Regions from separate parts of the Phreatobacter aquiterrae genome, predicted to be linked through region 2. Evidence: predicted binding sites of a transcription regulator. Region 2 holds the regulator's gene; each other region holds the start of a gene.

Region 1 (4,206 bases), on a different contig from region 2:
GCGACGACTTCGACGTGCCGACGAAGATCGTCTGGTAGTAGTTCTCGAGGAAATGCGGCCCGGGCCTGAGCGGCATCTGCCCGTTCGAGATGGTGGCCGGATCCCAGGTCGAGGCGACGAAGGCCACATAGACCGGGAAGGCCACGATGAAGATGCCCGCGAGCAGGACCAGGTGCGGCAGAAACGAGAAGAAGCTCTTGCGCTCGACCATCAGTACTGGACCCTGCGCTCGATGTAGCGGAACTGGATGGCGGTAAGCCCGATGACGAGCACCATGAGAATGACAGATTGGGCGGCCGAACCGCCGAGGTCGCCGCCGAGGCGGCCGTCGGAGAACACCTTGTAGACCAGCGTCGTCGTCGCCTGGGCCGGACCGCCGCCGGTCACCGAGTCGATGATGCCGAACGTGTCGAAGAACACGTAGACGATGTTGACCACCAGCAGGAAGAAGGTGGTCGGCGACAGCAGCGGGAAGATGATGGTCCAGAACCGGCGGGCGGGGCGCGCGCCGTCGATGGCGGCCGCCTCGATGACGCTCTTCGGGATCGACTGCAGGCCCGCGAGGAAGAACAGGAAATTGTAGCTGATCTGCTTCCAGGTCGCCGCCATGACCACCAGCGCCATGGCGTGGTTGCCGTCGAGCTGCGGATTCCAGTCGAAGCCGAGCGCCCGGATCGCCTGGGCGACGAGGCCGAGCGAGGGCTGGAACATGAAGAGCCAGAGGACGCCGGCGATGGCCGGGGCGACCGCATAGGGCCACATCAGGAAGGTCTTGTAGACCGCCGCCGCCTTGATCTGCTTGTCGGCCTGCACCGCGAGCATCAGGGAGATCGACAGCGAGAAGAAGGCGACCAGGGAGGAGAACACCGCCGTCGTCAGCATCGAGCGGTAATAGTCCGGATTGGCAAAGAGGACGCTGTAGTTCTCGAACCAGACGAACTGCATCGTCAGGCCGAAGGCGTCCTGGATGAAGAAGGACTGCCAGACGGCCTGCGCCGCCGGCCAGTAGAAGAACACGATCGTGATGAACAGCTGCGGCATCAGAAGCGCGTAGGGCAGCAGCTTGCCGTCGAAGACAACGCGCTTTTCCATGCAGGGTCTCCCGGCGGCGCCGGGACGGAGATGATCCGCCCCGGTCGCCTGGTGTGATGCGTCAGGTCAGCGCGAGACGGTCCGCTCGAACTGGCGGAGCATGACGTTGCCGCGCGTGACGGCCGCGTCGAGGGCCGCCTGGGCGCTCTTCTTGCCCGCCAGCGCGGCCTCGATCTCCTCGGCCCAGACGTCACGCATCTGCACCATGTTGCCGAGACGCAGACCGCGGGAGTTCTCGGTCGGCGGCTTGTTGGTGAGCTGCAGGATCGGGGTCTCCAGATAGGGGTTTTCGCGGTAGAAACCCGAAGCCTTCACCTGCTCGTAAGCCGCCAGTGTGATCGGCAGATAGCCGGAATCGGTGTGCAGCTTGGCCTGGCGGGTGGTGTCCGACAGGAAGGCGAAGAACTTGGCGACGCCACGATACTCGGCCGCCGGCTTGCCACCCATCACCCAGAGCGAGGCGCCGCCGAGCGTCGAGTTCTGCGGCGCGCCGGCTGCATCCGGATAATAGGGCATGGGCGCATTGGCCCACTCGAACTTCGCATTGGCCTTGACGTTGCCGTAGAAGCCCGAGGACGTCAGGAAGATCGGGCATTCGCCGGAGGTGAAGCGGCCCTCGCCCGTATTGGTGCGACCCGAATAGGAGAAGGTGTTGTCGCGCTGCAGGTCGATGAGATTCTGCAGATGGCGCACATGCAGCGGCGAGTTGAACTTCAGCTCCGTGTCGAAGCCGTCGATGCCGTTGGCGCGGGTGGCGAGCGGCACGTTATGCCACAGCGAGAACTGCTCAAGGTTCAGCCAGGTGATCCAGGCCGAGGAGAACCCGCACTTGTCGAAGCCGGCGGCGCGCAGCTTCTTGGCGGCCTCGAACACTTCCGGCCAGGTCTTCGGCGGCTGGTCGGGATTGAGGCCGGCGCGGCGGAAGGCGTCCTTGTTGTACCACATCACGGAGGACGACGAGTTGAACGGGAAGGACAGCATCTCCCCGCGCGAGGTCGAGTAGTAGCCGGCGACCGCCGGCAGATAGGCCTTGGGGTCGAAGGGCTCGTTCGACTCGGCCATCATCTGGAACACCGGCTTGATGGCGCCGCGGGCGGCCATCATCGTCGCGGTGCCGACCTCGAAGACCTGCAGGATGTGCGGCGCGTTTCCGGCGCGGAACGCGGCGATGCCGGCGTTCATGGTGTCCGGATAGGAGCCCTTGTAGGTCGGGACGACCCGGAACTCGGCTTGCGAGGCGTTGAAGTCCTGCGCCAGACGGTTGACGACCTCATTGTTGGCGCCGGTCATGGCATGCCACCACTGGATCTCGACCTGTGCGGCCGCGGGGCTCGCGGCCATCATCGCTCCGGCAGCGGCCGCGAGCAGAAAACGACGGTTGAACATCGGAAAGAACCTCCCAACAGGCGCCCTGCGGCGACGGTGCGGCTTGCGGCAAGGGCCGCGCCGTTCTGGGTCCGCCAGACGACGGACGCGTGACACTCTAGTGAAGGTTTGATGACAGGTTAAGGGGGCGGCCTGCCGATTCAGAGGTCATCCCGCCTTGTCCCCACCCGGATTGTTGGCGCATCCGCACGGGGTCTGACCTTCCCCGTCACGGCAGCCTCAGGCCCGATGATAGGGATGGCCCGCGAGGATGGTGACGGCGCGGTAGAGCTGTTCCATGGCCATGACCCGCACGAGCTGGTGCGGCCAGGTCATGGCGCCGAAGGAGAGCACGAGGTCCGCCTCCGTCCGGAGCGCCGGGTCGAGCCCGTCCGGCCCGCCGATGACGAAAGTCGTCGCATCCTCGCCGGCATCCTTCCAGCCGCCGAGGAGGGCGGCGAAATCGGCGCTGCCCATGCTGCGGCCGCGCTCGTCGAGCAGCACCAGCCGCCCTGCCCGCACGCGCCGGATGGCCGCCGCCTCCTCGCCCTTGCGGGCGATGGCGTCGGCAGCGCGGCTCTCGTCGAGGGTGACCGTGTCGACCGAGCGGAAGCCAAGCCCCTTGCCGGCCTTGGCGGCGCGGTCCTGGTAGCGTGCGGCAAGCTCCGTCTCCGGACCGGCCTTGGTCCGCCCGACGGCGACGAGGATCAGTCGCATGACGTGCTCCTGCGCGCCGCCGGCGCGGTCATGCCGTCAGGCCTGCGAGGCGATCAGTCTCAGCCTGCGAGGCGATCGCCCGGGCGGGCCGCCGACCACATCTTCTCGAGATTGTAGAAGCTGCGAACCTCGGGCCGGAAGACGTGGACGATGACGTCGCCGGCATCGACCAGCACCCAGTCGCAGGCCGGCAGGCCCTCGACGCGCACCTCGCGCACGCCGGCCTCCTTGAGCGCCCTGAGCAGGTAATCCGCGAGCGCGCCGACATGGCGGTGCGAGCGCCCCGACGACACCACCATGGTGTCGGCAATGGACGTCTTGCCGGTCAGGTCGATGGCCTGGATTTCCTCGGCCTTGTTGTCCTCGAGCGTGTCGAGGACGAGTTTGAGGACGTCCGCGGAAGCGGGGCTTGCCGTCGGAGTCCCGGTGGGCGGCGCGCTGGCGGCCGGCCCCGGCAGGGTCGTGGTGGACAGGGGTCCATTCCTCTCTGCTTCGCGCCACGCAGGGCGCCACAAGGAGACACCATAGCCGAAAACGTGACGATTGGAAAACGGCGCATCAGGGCCGGGCCGAGGCACCCCCATTTCCGCCCCAATCCCCACGGACAAGTCGCTGACCCGCTTCCGCCCGGATGATCCGCCCCCTCCGATGCCCCTGAAGGTTCCCCGCTTTGCCGCCGCCTGGACGGATGCCCTCCCCCGGGCATGGCGGCGGCTGCTGCCCTTCGTCGTGGTTCTGGCAGCGCTGGCGGCGGCCCTGCCCTCGGCGCGCCCCGGCCATGACCCGCTGCGCCAGGCCGGCTGGGAGCGCCAGCACGGCGAGCCTGCCGTTCTTCGAGAGCCCGAGACGGTCCGCATCCTGCGGCGCGAGGCTCCCGACAACCGCGATCGCGGCGGTCCCGGCGGCGACGACAGCGCCGCGCGGCCCAGCGCCCCGCGCCTCGCCGCTGACCTGTCGCCGGCTGCGGCCGCACCGGTCCCTCCGGCAACGCCGGCATACGGCCGCCGCACGGTGCGGCCCGAGCCGCGCGCG
Region 2 (4,206 bases):
GCCTGGCGCGACGAGGTGCTGGAGCAGGAAGAGAAGGAGCAGCACAAGCTCGACCGGCAGATCGTCCGTGAGGAGCACTGGCTGCGCTATGGCGTCTCGGCCCGGCGCAAGCGCAACGTCCGCCGCCTCGGCAACCTGCACGCCCTGCGCAAGGATTTCCGCGAGCACCGCAAGGCCGTGGGCAATGTCGCGATGACGGTCAGCGAGGCCGACGTGTCCGGGAAGCGCGTTGTCGAGGCGGTCGGCATTTCCAAGCACTTCGGCGACCGCGCCATCGTCGACAACCTGACGATCCGCATCCTGCGCGGCGACCGCCTCGGCATCGTCGGCCCCAATGGCGCCGGCAAGACGACGCTTGTGCAGATGCTGACCGGGACGCTGCCCCCTGACAGTGGCTCCATCGTGCTCGGCACAAACCTCGCCATGGCGACGCTCGACCAGAAGCGCGAGGCGCTCGATCCCGCGACGCCGCTCACCGAGGCGCTCACGCGCGGGCGCGGCGACTACGTGACGATCAACGGCGAGAACCGCCACGTGATCGGCTACATGAAGGACTTCCTGTTCTCCCCCGAGCAGAAGGGCACACCTGTCGGCGTCCTTTCCGGCGGCGAGCGGGGCCGCCTGCTGCTGGCGCGGGCGCTCGCGAGCCCTGCCAATGTCCTTGTCCTCGACGAGCCGACCAACGACCTCGACCTCGAAACACTCGACCTCTTGCAGGAGATGCTCACGGACTTCCCCGGCACCGTGATCCTGGTGTCGCACGACCGCGACTTTCTCGACCGCGTCTGCACCTCGGTTCTGGTCAGCGAGGGCTCCGGCCGCTGGATCGAATATGCCGGTGGCTATTCCGACATGATCACCCAGCGCGGCGCCGGCGTGACGGCGCGGACCGTCGAAAAGACGGCAAGGCCCGGGACCCCGGCGGTGGAACGGAGCGACCGGGCGCCGGATGCCGCAAGGCGCAAGCTGTCGTTCAAGGACAAGCACGATCTCGACAGCCTGCCGGGGCGCATGGAGGCGCTCGGCCGTGACATCGCCAAGCTGCAGGCGATCCTCTCCGATGCGGCGCTCTATGCGCGCGACCGCGCCGCCTTCGACAGGGCGTCCGCCGCCCTCACCCGGGCGCAGGGCGAACTGTCCGCCGCCGAGGATCGCTGGCTGGAACTGGAACTGCTGAAGGAAAGCCTCGAGGCGTGACGCCGGTCAGGCCGCGACCCCGGCGAACCGCTCGTTGAAGGAATAGCCCGAGCCGCGCACGGTGCGGATCGGATCAGTCTCCCGTCCCCGCTTCACCGCCTTGCGCAGGCGGCCGATATGTACGTCCACGGTGCGCTCGTCGATATAGACGTCGCGGCCCCACACCCCGTCCAGAAGCTGTTCGCGCGTATAGACGCGGCCGGGCGACTGCATGAGGAACTCAAGCAGGCGAAACTCGGTCGGTCCGAGATTGATCTCCCGGCCGGCGCGATGGACACGCCGCGTCTCGCGGTCGAGTTCGATATCGCCGGATTTCAGCAGGCTGGACAGATGCTCGGGCTTCGCCCGCCGCAGCAGCGCCCTGACGCGGGCGAGCAGTTCGGGCACCGAGAAGGGCTTCACGACATAGTCGTCGGCACCGGTGGCGAGCCCCCGCACCCGCTCGCCCTCCTCGCCGCGCGCCGTCAGCATGATCACGGGAAGGCGCTCGGTCTCGGGGCGCAGGCGGATGCGGCGGCACAGTTCGATGCCCGACAGGCCCGGAAGCATCCAGTCAAGGAGAACCAGGTCCGGGACGACCTCGCGCAGCCTGACCTCGGCCTCGTCGCCGCGCCCGACGACCTCGACGCGATAGCCCTCGGCCTCAAGATTGTAGCGCAGGAGGACGGTGATCGCTTCCTCGTCCTCGACGACCATGATGCGTGCGGTCATGGCATTCTTTCCGGTTCTGCCCGCGGCAACCGTCAGGACCCGACGGACACCATGGTCGTCGTGTCGAGCTTCGGCCGCTCGTCGGTGAGCGTCACGCCGTTGACCATGTAGTAGACGGTCTCGGCGATGTTGGTGGCGTGGTCGCCGATCCGCTCAAGGTTCTTGGCGCAGAACAGCAGATGGGTGCAGGACCCGATGTTGCGCGGATCCTCCATCATGTAGGTGAGCAGTTCGCGGAACAGCGAATTGTACAGGGCGTCGACGTCGCCGTCGGCCTTCCAGACCTCCAGCGCCGCCGCCACATCGCGCTGCGAATAGGCGTCGAGCACCTGCTTGACGCGCTCGAGGGCCAGGCGCGCCATGGCGTCGAAACCGCCCGAGACCTTCGGCAGCGACAGCGCGCCGTTCATGACGATGACGCGCTTGGCGATGTTCTTGGCGAGATCGGCGATACGCTCAAGGTCGCTCGCAATCCGCAGGGCGCCGACGACCTCGCGGAGGTCGATCGCCATCGGCTGGCGCTTGGCGATGATGAGGATGCCAGTCTCCTCGATCTCGCGGTGAAGGGCATCGATCTGCACATCGGCCTCGCGCACCCGGTGCGCCAGGTCCATGTCGCTGCGGATCAGCGCGTCGATGGAACTGGCGATCTGCCGCTCGGAAAGTCCGCCCATCTCGGCGATGCGCTGAGCCAGGCCCTTGAGCTCGTTCTCGAATGCGCTCACGGTATGTTCGGTCATGCCAGGCTCCTGCAAACGGCGGGTGGGACTCGTTGGATAGTCCTTGCCCGCGACGGTTCTATGCCCGTCGCGTGACGTATCGATGACACGGAATATCGTCCCGATTCAAACACTTGTCACTGTTGCGACAACTCAGACCGGATCAGGCCCCTGGAAGGGCGGCTGTTGGCGGTATCAGGCGGGAGGGTTGGATGCCGTGCCTGCATCACCGTCGGCGGGCTCGGCCACCTCGATCCTGACCGTGAAGATCGCGCCCTGGCCCGGCACGCTCTCGATGGACAGCCGGCCGCGATGCCGGTTGAGGATGTGCTTGACGAGAGCGAGCCCGAGGCCGGTTCCGCCCTTCTCCCGGCTCGACGCCACATCGGCACGATAGAAGCGCTCGGTGAGCCGCGGCAGATGCTCCGCCGGAATGCCGGGACCATGATCGCGGATCGCCACGACGGCGTCGTCGCGCCGCCCCTCGCGAGCCTCGCGGTCGATCAGGATGTCGACCCGCTTGCCCTCCGCGCCGTACTTGATCGCGTTCTGCACGAGGTTCTCGAACAGCCGGATGAGCTCGTCCTGATCGCCGTTCACCGACAGCACGGGCATGGAACTGCGGATCTCCACCTCGACATCCTGCCCGCGCGCGTAGGGCCCGAGCGTGTCGCGCACATGCGCGAGCAACGGGACGAGATCGACGATCCCGACGGGCCGCACATGTTCGTTGAGCTCGACCCGCGACAGCGACAGGAGATCGTCGATGAGGCGCGACATGCGGCGGGCCTGCGCCAGCATGATCTCGAGGAACTTCTCGCGCGCCTGCACGTCGTTGCGCGCCGGGCCCTGGATCGTCTCGATGAAGCCGACCACCGAGGCCAGCGGCGTGCGCAACTCGTGGCTGGCATTGGCGACGAAATCGGCGCGCAGGCGCTCCAGCCGTCGCTCCTCCGTGAGGTCGCGCAGCGACAGGAGAACGAAGTCCGGACGGCTCCCGTCCCGCGCCTCGGAGGTCACCGCCACCGGGGCCGCCTCGACGCTGAACCAGCGGGCGACAGGCACGCGCTCGGCATAGTCGACGGTCTGCGGCAGGTTGCTTGCGAGCGCCCGGCGCACGGTCTCGATGACATCGGGAGCGCGGAGCGACAGCGTCAGGGGCTCGCCGCGCCGGAGGCCGGGCACGAGATCGGCCGCACGGCCGTTGAACGTCCGCACCGTGAGCTTGGGATCGAGCAGGATCGCCGGAACCGGCAGCGAGGCCATCAGACCCTCGACCGTCAGATCGGTCAGCCTCGCGGCGCGCCGGGCCAGCAATTCGCTGTCCAGCGGCGCCGCGGTCCGGGGCCGGCGGCGGACCACGAGGCCTGCAAGGGCGAGCGCCGCCCCCGCGCCGGCCGCATAGGGCCAGGGGAGCGACCCCGCCGTCATCAGCGCGATGGCCAGCACCGCACCGCAGGCATAGAGAAACCAGCGCCCGGCCCAGCCTTCGGTCCAGCTCTGCCGGATGTCATCGGCCATGCGCGCACCCCTCTTCCAGGCCCGGTCCCTGACACGTCGTCGAGACGGCTCTGTGACC
Region 3 (4,206 bases), on a different contig from region 2:
GGGGCATGGGTGCGTCCTCGGCAACCTGACGGATGGGTTCGGCCACATCCGCGCCGGCCTCGAGCAGGAAGTCGATGAGGCGGTGCGTGTAGTCGAAGGTCGGTCCGAGAACCTGTCCGCCGGGAATGTCCTTGAAGGTCGCCGAGACCCGGCGGGCGACCTGCATGGCTGCGGTGTCGATCGCCTCGGTGGCGCCGAAGCGGGGCAGGGTCGTGCGGAAGGCGCGCACGAGGAAGGCGGCCTCCACCAGATCGCCGCGCGCCTGCTTGATGGCGATGGCGGCGAGGTCGCGGTCGTAGAGCGAGCCCTCGGTCATCACCCGGTCGACGGCGAGCGCGAGCTGCTCGCGGATCTGTGCGGGCGCGACCTCCGGCACGGCGGGATCGCCGCGCCGGGCATGGGCGAGGAGCCGGTGGGCGTTGTCGATGGCGCGCTCGCCACCCTTGACGGCCACATACATGGATCAGGCCTCCGACAGGGTGACGCGGGTGGTGCGGGGCAGGGCGGCGACGCCTTCTGGCCCTGCCAGCACAAGGTCCATGCCGCGGGGGAACAGGGCATGGTTGGCGGCGAGGCGGGTGACGATATCAGCGGAAAGGCCGGTGACGGAGAGGGTCGCATGGCCCTTGATGCCGGGCCCCGCCAGGCGGAACCGGGGGCCGGTGGCGAGGCTCTGCACCTGCAGAATGAGCGTCGTCGAACGATCAGGATAGACATCGGTGCCGAGCGCGAAGTCGACAAAATCCGGCAGCGCGCCCGGATCCGCGATCAGCGCGAAGGCGGTCTGCGCGGGCGCGGCGACGATCCGCGCGCCAGTGTGGAAAGTCATGTAGGACGCGACGTCCGGCGCGGCGGCGAGGGATGCATCGAGCCACAGCGGTGTCTCGTAGTCCGCCAGCGCCACCGCGATGGCGGCTGCGACCGGCGACAGTGGCGCGGGCGCAGCGGCGAGGCCCGGGACCGCGTGGATCGTTCCGGGGCGGGCCATGGCGTTCATCACGGCGCGGAACGTCTGCTGGGCATCGTGGACAGGGTCGGCGAAGGCGAGGGCGATAGCCATCAGTTGTCTCCGCGCACCATGGTGAAGAAGTCGACGCGGGTGGCGGCGGCACGCTCGCGCTTGCAGGCGGCCTCGGTGGCGAGACGTTCGCGGACCGGGGCGAGTAACGCCTCGACCGCATCTTGGGTCGCCGGCGCCTGCCAGAGCGCGTCGGCGAGAGCGGCGAGCCGTGCCTTCTCCCGATCGCGGCCGAGCACATGACCGAAGCCGACCTCGCCGCCTGGGAGCGCAACAGCGGCGCGCGTGACCGTCGCCTCGCCCAGATTGAAGGGGGCGCCGTCGCCGCCGATGCGGCCGCGCACCATGACGAGGCCGATCTCGGGTGCGCGCAGGATGGTCGCGCGCGCCCCCGCGATCCGGTCGAGGCCGGCGAGTTCGTCCGCTGTCGCGCGGGCCACCGTGGCCATGGTAGCCTTGCGGGCGGTCTGGAGTGAATCGGGCGGGTCGGAATGATCTGTCATGATTTGTATATTAGTCTAGACGATTATGGTTTTATGACAGTCGATGTCACCGGGCAAGCGGAAACCTGCGTCGGGGCGGCTGGCGTGACGGGGCGGTTCCGCATATCGGCTGCGAGCCGTGACAGGCGGATGACGGGAGGCGGCATGCTGGCGAGGGGCAGGGGGGTCACGGTGTGGCGGCAGATCGCCGAGGCGATCGAGGCCGAGATTGCCGGCGGCGGCCTGGTGCCGGGCACGCGGCTGCCGACCGAGGCGGCGCTGACCGAACGCTTCGGCGTCAACCGCCATACGGTCAGGCAGGCGGTGAAGTCGCTGGTCGACAAGGGGCTGGTCCGCGTCACGCAGGGCTCCGGCACCTATGTCGAGGCCAAGCCCCTGACCTATCCGATCGGCCGGCGCACGCGCTTCTCCGAGATCGTCGTGGGGCAGGCGCGCGACCCTGCCGGCCGGCTGCTCGGTCATCGCGAGACCGGCGCCAGTTCCGAGATCGCCGAGGCGCTGGACCTGTCGCCGGAGGATCCGGTGGTGATGGTGGAGAGCGCCCATTTCGCCGATGGCGTGCCGATCTCCTGGGCCGTCACGGCCTTTCCCCTGCCGCGCTTCCGCGGGGTTCCGGAGGTCTATGCGGCGACCGGTTCGATCACCGCCGCACTCGCCGCCTGCGACGTGCCGGACTATCGCCGCGCCTCCACGAAGATCGGCGCCGCGCTCGCCGACCGGCTCGATGCCGAGCGTCTCGAGATCGCCGAAGGCCGGCCGGTTCTCGTCATCGACAGCGTTAACGTCGACCCCGACGGCATTCCCATCCAATGGGCGCGCTCGCATTTCTGCGCCGACCGCATCCGCCTGACCGTGGGTTGACCGGCGCGCCTCAGGGCGCGGCGCGCTCGCCGATGAGGGCGAAGCGCAGGCGGGTCGAGATCTGGTCGATCAGCGCCACCGTGACCAGGATCATCAGGATCAGCGCCGAGACGTGCTGATATTCCAGCACGCGGATCTGCTCCGACAGGTGCAGGCCGATGCCGCCGGCGCCGACGATGCCGATGATGGTCGCCGAGCGCGTGTTGCTCTCGAAGAAATAGAGCACCTGGCTGCCGAAGATGGGCAGCACCTGCGGCAGGATGCCGAAGCGAATGCCGTGCAGCCGGCTCCCGCCCGTCGAGGCGATACCTTCAGACGCCTTGCGGTCGGCAGCCTCGATCGCCTCGGAGAAGAGTTTCGAGAACAGTCCGAAATTGGAGCAGAGCAGGGCGAGGACGCCGGCGAAGGGGCCAAGGCCGACGACGCTCACCCAGATCAGCGCCCAGATCAGTTCGTCGACGCCGCGGATGGTGTCGACGATGCGTCGCGACAGGAAGTGGATGACGACGTTCGGGACGATGTTCTTGGCGGCAAGGAAGCCGACCGGCAGGGCGAACAGCGCGGCCGTGAAGGTCCCGAGGAAGGCGATGGCGACCGTCTCGGCGAGCGCGTGCAGATAGACGAAGAACTTCGCCCAGGTGCCGGTGGACGGGGGCAGCATGAACCACATGAACTGGCCGAGTTTGCCGATCCCCGAAAGAAGCCGGGCCGGGTCGAAATCGAGAACGACGAGGCCGTAGGCGAAGAGACCGGCGAGCAGCGCCAGGATGAACCCGGTGCGGATGCGGCGGGCGGGCGAGGGTCGGAAGACCTCCGGATGGCGCTGCATCAGCCCGTCGCGCTCGGCGCGGGCGGCGGTGCGCAGGGGATGCTCGGCTGCGGGCATGGTCATGAGCGGGACTCGATGCCGATGAGATGATGGCGCAGCCGCTCGGTCGCGAGATCGATGACCATCACAGTCGCGATGATCAGCACGAGGATGGCCGAGACGTCGGAATAGTAGAACTTGCGGATGGCCTCGACGAGGTCCTGTCCGATGCCGCCGGCGCCGACGAAACCCATGACGGCGGCGCCGCGCACGTTCACCTCGAAGCGCAGCAGTGCGTAGCTGGCGAAGTTGGAGAGTACCTGCGGCACCACGGCGAAACGCATCGTCTGCGCCCAGGTGGCGCCCGTGGCGGTCAGGCCGTCGACCGGCTTCATGTCGATGTTCTCGGCGACCTCGGCGAACTGCTTGCCGAGCGCCCCGAAGGTGTGGATGGCGATGGCCAGAACACCCGGCACCGGGCCGAGGCCGAAGGCGACGACGAAGATCAGGGCGAAGACGATCTCGGGAACCGTGCGGCAGAATTCCAGCCAGCGCTTGGCGAGAAAGCCGATCGTCGAATTCGGGGCGAGGTTACGCGCCGAGAGGAAACAGAAGACGAAGCCGCCGATGGCGCCGGTCAGCGTGCCGACATAGGCGATGAGCAGCGTCTCCCACAGGAGCTTGATCCACTTGTCGAAGCCCCACATCCACTCGACGACGTCGAACAGGACGAAGCGGCCGGCGGCGGGACCCTGCTCCAGCGTGAAGATGCGGCCGAGATAGTCGGTGAAGCGCCAGAGATTGGTGAAGAAGGTCGCGGGCCTGACCTCGGCGACGAGGCCGGCGACAATGAAGGCGCCGACGAACAGCACAAGGCCGACGATGATCTGCCGGCGCTTGGCGGAGACGGCCTCGGCATAGGCGCCACCGAGGGCGGCAAGCTGGTGATCGGGAAGGCGGGGAACAGCCGTCGACATGACCTCAGTTCAACTCCGACGCCGACGCATCTGGTCGAT
Region 4 (4,206 bases), on a different contig from region 2:
GGCCGGCGGGCATCTCGCCGCCATGGCGCTGAGCCACGAGGCGGTGACGGCCGGCCTCGCCATCTCCGGCATCTTCGAGTTGGCGCCGCTCGCCGACACCTATCTGAATGAAAAGCTGACGCTCTCGCCTGCCGAGATCGCCGACCTGTCGCCGCTGCGCCGTCCGCCGGTGATGAAGCCGCTCGCCGTCACCTATGGCGGCAATGAACTGCCCGCGCTGGTGGCCAATTCCCACGCCTTCCACGCCACGCGGGCGCGGGTCGGCGCACCGGGGCCTCTGATCCCCGTCGCCGGCGCCGAGCATTTCTCCATTCTCGACACGATGCGCAGTCCCGAGGGCGCCCTGACGCGGGCGCTCCTCGACATCGCCCGCTAGCTGCCGATCCGCCCGCCACCCTTGCGGGTGATGGCGACGACCGCGGGACGCGGTGGCATGCCCGGCGCGAAATCCGGCCAACGCGTCAGCGGCTGCTCGAAGGTCGAGCCGCGCTCCTCGCCGGGATGCTGAATGGCGACGAAGAAGGTCTCGCCGTCCGGTGTGAATTCCGGGCCGCAGAGTTCGGCGCCAAAGGGGCACTTGAAGAACAGCTTGGAGGTGCCGCGCGCCTCGCCCTCCGTCTCGATCGCCCAGACGCCGTCGTTGCGGCCCGTCACGGCGGGGCTGTTGCCGTCGGTGGTGATCCAAAGCCGCCCGTCGGCGTCGATGGCGCAATTGTCCGGCATGGCGAACCAGCCGTCCTGCGAAGTCCGGCTGTTGAAGGTGGCGCCCACCGCCGCCACGGCGGGGTCGCCGCAGCGCACGAGGATGTCCCAGGTGAAGCGCGGCGCGGCATGGTCGCGCCCGTCGGGCAGCATCTCGATGATGTGGCCGAAGCGGTTGTCGGCGCGCGGGTTGGCCGGGTCGACCTCGTCCTCCTTGCGGCGGTTGTTGCTGGTCAGCATGACATAGACCTTGTCGGTCTTGGGGTTCGCCTCGACGTCCTCCGGCCGGTCCATGCGGGTGGCGCCGAGGAGGTCCGCGGCGCGGCGCGTTTCGATCACCACGTCGGCCTGGGAGTGGAAGCCGTTGGCGGGGGTCAGCGGTCCGGTACCGAAAACGAGCGGCAGCCAGTCGCCGGTGCCGTCGGCATTGTAGCGGGCGACGGAGAGCGTGCCGGCATCGAGCAGGTCGGCATCGCGCGCCCGGTCGCCGGTGACACGGCCTTCGGTGACGAAGCGATAGACGTGGTCGAAGCGTTCGTCGTCGCCGGAGTAGAGCACGTAGCGGCCGTCGCGCGCGGTGATGCCGGCCGCGCCCTCGTGCTTGAAGCGGCCGAGGGCGGTGCGCTTCTTCGGCGTCGAGGCGGGATCGAAGGGATCGATCTCCACCACCCAGCCGAAGCGGTTCGCCTCGTTCGGCTCCTTGTCGAGGCTGAAGCGGTCGACATGATCGCCCCAGTTAAGCCAGCGGCCGGGAATGCCCATGCGACGGTAGTTCGCGGCCTCCGGATGGCCCTCCGGCAGGCGTCCCGTGAAGTAGCCGTTGATGTTCTCCTCGCAGGTCAGCCAGGTGCCCCAGGGTGTGCGGCCGCCGGCGCAGTTGTTGAGCATTCCAAGGACGCGTCGGCCGGTCGGATCGGCGTTTGTCTGCAGGCGCCGGTGACCGGCGGCCGGACCGGTCATCTCCATCGGCGTCTCGGCAGTGATGCGGCGGGCGTGGCGCGACCCGGCGACGACCTGCCAGGTCTCGCCCTCGCGGCGCACCTCGAGCACGCTGCCGCCATGGGCCATCATCTCGATGGCGACGAACTCCGCCGTCATGCCGGCGAAGGCCTTGTCGCGGCCGAGCGGCCCGCCGGCATCCTGCCGGCCGAGGCCGGGAAACATCAGTTCCTCGTTGGTGTATTCGTGGTTGACGCAGAGCAGGCCGTGGCGCGAGGGATCGGCGGCGCCGGGCATCGGGAAGTAGCCGAGATAGTCGTTGTTGTAGCCGAACTGGCGCGCCTGGCTCGCGGCGGTCTGGGCGGCGGGGGCGAAGGGCGGCGCATCGGCGAGAACCGGATCGCCCCAGCGGATCAGCACCTCGGCCGCATGGCCCTCGGCCACTTCGGCGCGGTCGGTGGGAGCCGAGGACAGTTCCCTGAAGCCGAAGGAGGGCGTCGTATTGTCGACGCCCGCCGGCTGCGCGGCGGCGGTGCGCGCGGCGAGCCTCGCCGGTCCCAGCGCCGCCGTGATGGCGCCGACGCCGAGCAGGCCCTTCATCAGGTCGCGGCGGTCGTAGCGCGCGGCGACGACGTCGCCGATCGTCGGATTGTCCGGCGCGCTGGTGCCGGCATCCTCAGCGAACTCGGCCGCCTGCGAGCGGCTGAGGGGCGCTTCTGAAGGGTCGGGGTCGGGCAGCGGATCGGACATGGCGGGCTCCTGTTGAACGACAGGCTAGAGCGGAGCGCGTCCCTGCGACACCGCCATGACAGCGCCCGGCACCCGGCGACTTGCGACAAAAATGCCACAGCCGACCCGCTTCTGCCGCTGGAGGAGCCGCCGTCGCCGAAGCCGCCGCCGGCGACAAGGCCTCGTTTACGCGCGCGCCCCTATCGTCCGTTTCCAGCGGCCAGGATGACCGCGAGCGTACGGAGTGACGTGATGGACCGCGTATTCGGACTGGTCACCGTCGAAGCCGACATGGCGAAGCTGATGCGGGCGGCGGAACGCGCCGGCCTGGCGCTCGGCTGCATCGACCCGGAAGAGACGAGCCTGGTGCTTCCCGGCGACGTGAAGGACCCGGAATGGACGCTCGGCCGCATCGGCGCCTGGGCCATCACGATGGCGCTGGCCGCTGCCTTCCTGGTGCTGTGAGGCGCGCCGCCTCGCCGGATCTGCACGACCCTCGCCGCCCCGACCCCCGTACGAGCGCCTGCCTTGCTGAACGGCCGGGTTGACGACCAGCCGGCTCGCCACCGAACCTGCCGCAACAAGGTCGATGGGCGGCGGGCAGGAGATGCGGGCGATGATCGAGGTGGTGCATACCGGACCGGGCGTCGTGCTCGGCGACCATCCGGCCTATCTCGCGCCCGGCCGCTTCATAGACAGCGATCATCCCGCCATCCGCGAGCGGGCCGCATCGCTCGTCGCGGGTGCCGTCGGTGATCGCGAGAAGGCGGTCAGGCTCTTCCATCACGTGCGCGATGGCTGGCGGTACGACCCGTTCCACTTCCGCCTGACGCCCGAACACCACACCGCGAGTACCGTGCTCGGTGTCGACTACGGCTACTGCATCACCAAGGCGGTGCTGCTGTCGGCGCTCGCCCGCGCCGTCGGCATTGCCTCCGCCATCGGCCTCGCCGACGTCACAAACCACCTGACCTCGGAGAAGCTGACGCGGCAGATGGGTGGCAGCACGCTGTTCGTCGATCACGGCTTCTCGGTCCTGAAGATCGACGGCGCCTGGGTGAAGGCGGCGCCGGCCTTCAACATCGAGCTGTGCGAGCGCTTCGGCGTGGCGCCGACCGAATTCGACGGGACGGCGGACGCCATCCTGCAGGAATTCGACGCGCGGGGCCGCCGGCACATGGAGTACCTCCGCCACCACGGCTCCTGGTCGGACCTGCCCTTCGACAAGGTGGAGCGCGATTTTCACGCGGCCTATGCGGGCTCCGACATGATCCGGGCGGCAAAGGCGGAGGGGGAGGGGGCCGCGACAGCGGCTCAGGCCGACGACCCTTTCGGGGTCGTGTCGCGTCGGGCTGAGTGACTCCCAACAAAACGGGCGCCCGAGGGCGCCCGCGAAAGGTGACAGCGGCCTGAAGCCGGCGGCATGGAGGAAGCCCGGGAAACAGTCTTCTCCGACAGGCACCGGCGCGGCCGGTGCGGGGCAGGGCGGGCCCGAAGGCCCGCCCGGTCCGGATCAGACCGAGTAGTACATGTCGTACTCGACCGGGTGCGGCGTCATCTCGAAGCGCATCACCTCGGTCATCTTCAGCTCGATGTAGCTGTCGATGAAGTCGTCGTTGAAGACGCCGCCGGCCTTCAGGTAGGCGCGGTCCTTGTCGAGGTTCTGGAGAGCCTCGCGCAGCGAGCCGCACACCGTCGGGATCTTCTTCAGCTCCTTCGGCGGCAGGTCATAGAGATCCTTATCCATGGCGGAGCCCGGATCGATCTTGTTGGTGATGCCGTCGAGGCCGGCCATCAGCATCGCCGCGAACGCCAGGTAGGGGTTGGCGGTCGGGT

Evidence for each region. The regulator PhoB, encoded in region 2, activates phosphate uptake and scavenging genes when phosphate is short. The targets are predictions, from matches to a motif close to TGTCATNNANCTGTCAT.
Region 1: the regulator PhoB is predicted to act here: its motif matches at 2,579-2,595, upstream of ugpB (sn-glycerol-3-phosphate ABC transporter substrate-binding protein UgpB).
Region 3: the regulator PhoB is predicted to act here: its motif matches at 1,640-1,656, upstream of phnF (phosphonate metabolism transcriptional regulator PhnF).
Region 4: the regulator PhoB is predicted to act here: its motif matches at 2,436-2,452, upstream of ACJ4V0_RS11585 (PhoX family protein).

What each region holds. Positions count from the first base shown of each region.
Region 1 is NZ_JBJPHW010000007.1:18,451-22,656, forward strand. Features, by position in the region: gene ugpE (sn-glycerol-3-phosphate ABC transporter permease UgpE) at 1-211, opposite strand, end outside; gene ugpA (sn-glycerol-3-phosphate ABC transporter permease UgpA) at 211-1,092, opposite strand; gene ugpB (sn-glycerol-3-phosphate ABC transporter substrate-binding protein UgpB) at 1,159-2,478, opposite strand; gene rlmH (23S rRNA (pseudouridine(1915)-N(3))-methyltransferase RlmH) at 2,698-3,174, opposite strand; gene rsfS (ribosome silencing factor) at 3,234-3,632, opposite strand; gene ACJ4V0_RS11985 (hypothetical protein) at 3,823-4,206, shown strand, end outside.
Region 2 is NZ_JBJPHW010000012.1:20,340-24,545, forward strand. Features, by position in the region: gene ACJ4V0_RS17275 (ABC-F family ATP-binding cassette domain-containing protein) at 1-1,197, shown strand, start outside; gene phoB (phosphate regulon transcriptional regulator PhoB) at 1,204-1,908, opposite strand; gene phoU (phosphate signaling complex protein PhoU) at 1,941-2,648, opposite strand; gene ACJ4V0_RS17290 (ATP-binding protein) at 2,823-4,148, opposite strand.
Region 3 is NZ_JBJPHW010000017.1:53,352-57,557, reverse strand. Features, by position in the region: gene ACJ4V0_RS20170 (carbon-phosphorus lyase complex subunit) at 1-460, opposite strand, end outside; gene phnH (phosphonate C-P lyase system protein PhnH) at 464-1,060, opposite strand; gene phnG (phosphonate C-P lyase system protein PhnG) at 1,060-1,521, opposite strand; gene phnF (phosphonate metabolism transcriptional regulator PhnF) at 1,666-2,382, shown strand; gene phnE (phosphonate ABC transporter, permease protein PhnE) at 2,393-3,268, opposite strand; gene phnE (phosphonate ABC transporter, permease protein PhnE) at 3,271-4,167, opposite strand; gene phnD (phosphonate ABC transporter substrate-binding protein) at 4,177-4,206, opposite strand, start outside.
Region 4 is NZ_JBJPHW010000006.1:207,753-211,958, forward strand. Features, by position in the region: gene ACJ4V0_RS11580 (alpha/beta hydrolase) at 1-376, shown strand, start outside; gene ACJ4V0_RS11585 (PhoX family protein) at 373-2,391, opposite strand; gene ACJ4V0_RS11590 (hypothetical protein) at 2,623-2,835, shown strand; gene ACJ4V0_RS11595 (transglutaminase-like domain-containing protein) at 2,915-3,730, shown strand; gene glnA (type I glutamate--ammonia ligase) at 3,884-4,206, opposite strand, start outside.